2 regions of the Bacillus sp. AP8 genome follow, and region 2 is predicted to be linked to the other one. Evidence: riboswitches for the same ligand, from Rfam matches in the RefSeq annotation. Region 2 holds a riboswitch; the other holds the start of a gene.
The links. Region 2 has a riboswitch for cobalamin ahead of BN349_RS17260 (hypothetical protein). Riboswitches for the same ligand answer to the same signal wherever they lie in the genome.

Region 1: another riboswitch for cobalamin. It lies ahead of BN349_RS05045 ((2Fe-2S) ferredoxin domain-containing protein); the one in region 2 lies ahead of BN349_RS17260 (hypothetical protein).

The regions. Positions count from the first base shown of each region.
Region 1 is NZ_CAPG01000027.1:70,026-73,232, reverse strand. It holds gene cobJ (precorrin-3B C(17)-methyltransferase) at 1-1,500, opposite strand, end outside; gene BN349_RS05045 ((2Fe-2S) ferredoxin domain-containing protein) at 1,530-1,895, opposite strand; cobalamin riboswitch at 2,112-2,302, opposite strand; cobalamin riboswitch at 2,657-2,852, shown strand; gene BN349_RS05040 (energy-coupling factor ABC transporter permease) at 3,196-3,207, shown strand, end outside.
Region 2 is NZ_CAPG01000072.1:14,573-17,779, forward strand. It holds gene BN349_RS17250 (amino acid permease) at 1-158, shown strand, start outside; gene BN349_RS17255 (ABC transporter substrate-binding protein) at 267-1,214, opposite strand; gene BN349_RS17260 (hypothetical protein) at 1,218-1,766, opposite strand; cobalamin riboswitch at 2,018-2,211, opposite strand; gene wrbA (NAD(P)H:quinone oxidoreductase) at 2,564-3,175, opposite strand.

The DNA of each region.
Region 1 (3,207 bases), on a different contig from region 2:
TCTTTCATTTGGATGTGCATTTTCCTTATAATTGTCAATAATAGCTTTTATCTTCCCAACTATTTGTTCAGGAGGAATTCCCTCCTCAACCGGCTGACCTGGATGTGCTGTTCTACCAACAGGCTTTGCTCCAAGAAACAAATCAAATTTACCTTTTCTAAAAACTATTCCTATATCGTTCATGACGGCTTGATAACACGCCATACCACAACCGTTAAAGCCGATATTTAATCGTTTAGGTAAACTTATTCCTTCGACTAATTCTTGAATTTCCTCTGCATATGGGATAGATTCCGCCTTTTCACCATCGCAGAAATCGCAAGCTTTTATCGTAACGACATCCCCGATTGGTGAAAGTAAAAAAGCAGCATCTTGAAGTTTCTTCGTAATAACCTCTGGTTGTACAGTTGGGATACGTAGAACTATTTGATGATCTGGAGTATATTCCATCGTTCCCTTATCTCCTACAACTTCAACAAGTGTTAACATTTGCTGAGTTGAAAATTGTTTATTGGCAACTCCAGGACTTACTGCAAGTTCAAATATGGATTCTAACTTTGGTTGTATATACTCTCTTTTTTCTCCATCAATTAGCGCTAATGCTTCTAACGCGATTTCTAACGATGATGTGTTTTTGTCTTGTATGATCTCTGTAATCACTGTTTCTTGATTTAATGCCCAAGGTTCTGCTTCCTTCTTTAAACGTTGATGAGGCTTTAACGGTTGTTTTTCCGAACCAAGTGTATATTTCCTTTGATAGCCCCTCGGTGTAATCATTTTACCTTCATAAAAAAATGTGGAAGAATTTCCGATAATGACTGTTGTTAGCATTCCAATTTCATGATTTAGCATGTCGCTTAATGTAGTCATAACAACTGATTGTGTATCACGGTAGCCCCCTTTCACTAATCCAACTGGTGTATCAGGTGAGCGATATTTCAAAAGAATCTTTTGAGTTTCCACAATTTGTCTTGTTCTCCTACCACTACGTGGGTTATATAACGCAATAACAAAATCCGCTTGTCCGGCTGCATCTACTCTTTTGGCAATAAGCTCCCAAGGCGTTAGGTGATCACTTAATGAAATTGTACAAGCATCATGCATAATCGGAGCACCTAACAAAGATGCACAGGAATTTATAGCAGAAATTCCTGGTATTATTTCTATTGCGATACCACTTTCTTCTTTCCAGCCTTTTTCAACCAATACTTCATATACGAGCCCGGCCATACCGTATACACCAGAATCCCCACTGGAAATAACAGCTACTTTTTTTCCAAGTTCCGCTTGTTTAACAGCCTCTTGTGCACGACTCACTTCTTCAGTCATTCCTGTACTAACAACGGTTTTATCAGAGATTAAACCCTGAATGAGATCGACATATGTTTTGTAACCAAGTACTATATCACTTTCTCGTATTGCTTCGACTGCCCGTGTTGTAATATGTTCATAATTACCAGGACCAAATCCTACTAAAAACAATTTGCCTTTTTCGCTCAATGAAAACACTCCTTTATGTCTCGGACATCTTATTTTTTCTTAGAGATTCCATTAATCGCTTTATATTTTTGATTTCTAGCCATTTTTCCATCAATAAATTGATAACTAACATAATCCATAATTGGTTCTTGATTGTATTTTTGAACGATTTCTCTACCAAGTTCAGGTGTTAGTGAGCCGTACCAAAGACCTTTTGGAAACTCGATTACGACAGGCGCATCTTTACAACGGCCATTACATCGAGTTCTTGTTGTATGAATATGTTCATCTAATCCTTGTTTTGCAATTTCATCACGTATTGCAAGAGTTACTTCTTCTGCATCTTTTCGATTGCAACTGCTACCATTACACATAAACAAATGAGTACTTGTCCCATTTAAATTCCATGTTGTCATTCAACTTCCCATCCTTCATTCGTTCAAAATTTACCAGACTATTTTTCGGTCTTACTTATTCTGATTGAACAGATAAAAAGTAAAAAAGAAAAAACCTTACTCTATCGAATAAGGTTTCATAAAAAAGCTATAAGCATGAAAAAGAGACATCGTTAAAAAGTCCATGACATTCTCATACAAATAGTAGCTCTTTTACCTTTCCCACCGAAAAGTAATGATCATCACGTATGAAAAGCAGGTCTCCTGGCTTAGCGTCATTTTACTCTTGTTCCTTCCCAGCAATTTGCCAGTGGTCATAACAATTTCATCAGCATTACAGTAGCGGGGGCTGCATCAGATTTACACTGATTTCCCATTTAACTCAATGTATTTTCTATTAATCTTTAACTTTTGTATTACAGAAAAATCACACCGAGAACTAATCATACTTATTAAGTTATAAAATATAGACGAAACACTAGACATTTCATCCGATATTTGTATTCAACCCAGTATTAGTAGTTTTCTTATTAGTAGAACGTAAAAATCTATACATAGGTAAAACAAATAAATTATTTCAATATCTAAAAACTATGTACATCATACAACAGAATATCTGCTTTTAAAATATGAAAAATTCAGTACATTGGTTCAAAAAGGTGCTAAACCATTGCTATTACAGCGTTTTTTCTCGAAAAAATATTTTTTGATAATTCCAAAAAGAAATGAAATTTATGTATAGAATTTTAAAAATATTCGTGATAAAATGTTTATCGGAACAAAAATTGAATACACTTAATGGTGCTAAAGCTCATAGTAGCATTTAGCTTAAAAGGGAATTCGGTGTCAATCCGAAGCGGTCCCGCCACTGTAACGAGGAGCTTTATTTCTTATACCACTGTTTCTAGTATTGAAATGGGAAGGTGAAATCAAGTGTTGATTCGAAGCCAGGAGACCTGCCATTTAATATAGTGAATGTAATACCCACGAGGATGGGTGCGCTGATAGAACAGATTGGTTTCATTCTGTTTATTTAATGGTAAATCAAGCACTTTATCCTTTATTGAGGAAAGTGCTTTTTTGTTTTATTAAAGGCTGTGTTTAGAAGATTGAGAGTTTTTAAAGGTTGATTGGAGTGTAAAGGGCGAGCCTGCTCAAGTGCGTAGCAAAAAGCTGGCTCACTGCCTACCCCAGTGAAAAGCGTGCATCATGAAGCAGAATTCTACTCAACTATACTCAATACTTGTTCCTAGACAATAAAATTTGCCAAAAGGCCCTTATAAAAAAGCACTTTTCAAAAAACTTTAAAGGAGATTGGAAAATGAAGAAAAGA
Region 2 (3,207 bases):
TTTTTTGCATAACTATATTAATTTTTCTAGCATTTGATTCCACTCAACTAACTGGACTACTAATCGGTGTAGGTTTCTTTATACTTTGTTATGTATTTTATGCTCTAAAATGGAAACACACTAGCACACAAACGACAGATTTTCATATTGAAGAATAGCCCCCAAAAAACCGCGGATGATACATTCGCGGTTTTTTTAACGGTTATTTCATTAGTTTATTTACATGTACAGTATCAAAATCACAACATTATGACTTAACAAAACTATTATTTAAATAAATCAGGATATACAGCTTTAGCTACAAGCTCTACAGCTTCCCCAATACGCGGTCCTGGACGAGACATAATATCAGCATCTAATTGGATAACTTGATTATTCTTCACTGCATCAAGGTTATTCCAGCTTTTCCGATTTTTAATTTCATCTACCGGATTATCAATATAATTTACTGTTGTTAATATCACTTGTGGGTTACGCTTAATAATTTCTTCCTCAGTAGGCTTCATCCAACCTTCTTTATCCGCAAAAATATTCTCCACTCCAGCACTGTCTAAGATTTCTTGCTGGAATGTTTTTGCACCTGTTGTATAAATATCTGGAGAAGGACTAATTTCATAGTAAACTTTCGCTTTTGTATCTATACTAGCTACTTTTTCTTGAACAGAAGTAAATTGTTCTTTAATATGAGAAATAATTTCTTTCCCCTTTTTTTCTACTCCCATTACTGCCGCTAATTGTTCAATGTCTCCATATACGTCATCAATAGTTGCTGCTGATTGAATAACGAAAATAGGAATTCCTGCATCTTTTATTGGTTGAAGGACTTTTTCATCACCGATTGTATAGGCAATTACAACATCAGGCTTCAAAGCTATTACTTCTTCTGTATTTACGTTAACTGAGTCCGAAACTCGTTTGATTTCTTTCGCTTTTTCAGGATAGTTATCATAATCTGTAACACCAACAAGCTTATCTCCCACACCTAATTCAAACAAAATCTCTGTGTTACTTGGTTGTAGGGAAACAACTGTTTCTGGAACTTTGTCAAAAGTAATTTCTGCTCCTGTATCATCTTTGACTTTATATGCTTGCACTTCGGTTTTTGCATCTTTTGATTCATTTTGCTTTTTTGTTTGATTATCACTGCCACACGCAGTTAAAAACAAGGCTAATAATAGAGCGGAAATCAAGCTAAATAATTTCATCTTCTTCATTCGTTATTCCCCCGACTTTTTCTTTTTTCTCGTATCATAGGATTTACTTATAAATTCAACTTCAGTTAATTCCTTTTGCTTATTCACATATACAGCCATTACAAATAGAACGTTTGCTAACAAATGCGCATAATCAAATAGAATTTTCTCAACATCCATTTCTAAGCTCACTTTGTGTAGAGCTCGGACAGATTTCTTCGCTTCACTTCTACAAGTATGCAATACACAAGCGGCAGTAGATCCTTGCGGAAGCACAAATGTTTCTATCCTTTCTTTAACTTCAGAAACATAGAAGTCGTACATGGAGCTAAGACGGTCGAGATCTTCCTCAGTTATCGCCACTTTACCACGAGCAGAACCATTAAGGTGATAAGCCATTTCAATTAAGTACATTAAATCCTTATGAACAATGGAAATGTCTTTCGTTAATGAGGCAGCTAGCCCAATCCGTGTTGCTAAAGAGTCCGTTCTAATCTCAAAGTCAACAGTTGATGCCGATTCTCTCATATACGGATAGCATAAAAAGCGTAAGTCTTTCTTTACCATATACATATGAACCTCCTTATATATTAGCGATGGACCTCTCGTATTTCTTGTAGTGTCATAAATTACAAGATTAAGCCAATATTCCTCTTATATGACCACTTTCTACTATTTGATAGAATTCCTATTGTCATATAGAAACATCTTCTTTTCTCATAAAAAAAGCCACCCAAGATTATTGGCCGGCATTCGTCATCCATTATTTTATAATTAAATAAGATGAAAATTTGCCATACAATCCTCTTAACTTCCGAAGAGTAAAATACGATGAAAAAAAAGTAGGTATCCTGGCTTGTGCGTCATCTTACTTTAAGAACCTTCCCATTTCAAACACAAATGCTTAAAACAGTGGTATTTTCTTATTTCATCAGCACTTACAGTTGCGGAAACAGCTTCGGACTTACACCGAATTCCCTTTTAACTAATCTAATAGTCTTTTTTCTCTGCAAGGTTTATTCACTTATCTTCTATCATAACATGGCAATAGATGCATATTATAGTAAGTTGCTCAATAATACATACTTCCATATATGACACTATAGATTGATGTATACAAGAATCCTCTAGATAGCCAAAAACGTTTAATCAGGCAATCAGTATATGTCTAAGTTAAACTATGATTGGAAGATCTCTTTTGTAATCCATATCTTATTTTCACCTTAAATAAGATTTTACAGATTACTACTTACATTTCTCTTACAAATAGACTTTCGTACACATTGAGGTCAATGAAAGATTATTTTACTTCATACCCACCCTCAAAAGATAAAGGAGTCTCATCAACGAGGCTCCTTTATTAAAAATACTTATTGATTTGCTTTTTTTATCGCTTCAGCGATAGTGACTGTACGTTTCGCTTGATGCTTAATTGCCTCTTCAACGTCTTCAACCATTTCACCTTGTTGATTAACAGTTACACTAGTTCCGTATGGATTTCCTCCTGCTGCAAATGTTACAGGATCAGTATAACCAGGAGCTGCAACGATTGCACCCCAATGATACATAGTTGTATAAAGAGATAAAATAGTTGCTTCCTGACCACCATGTGCATTTTGGGCCGAGCTCATTGCACTAACTACTTTATTGACTAATTTTCCGTTGAACCATAAACCACCTGTTGTATCCAAGAAATTCTTCATTTGACCAGGCATGTTACCGAAGCGAGTTGGAACAGAGAAGATAATGGCATCTGCCCATTCTAAATCCGCTAGAGTAACCTCTGGAACATCTTTCGTTGCTTCCAGATGAGCTTTCCATGCAGGATTCGACTCAATTGCAGCTTGGGGTGCTGTTTCAGCTACTTTCAATACTTTGACTTCTGCTCCAGCAGCTTTAGCACCCTCTTCTGCCATTTTAGCCATTTTGTAATTTGTACCACCTGAACTATAATAAATAACTGCTAGTTTAACATTTTCCATTTTCACATTCTCCTCACCATTAGTTTTTTTAG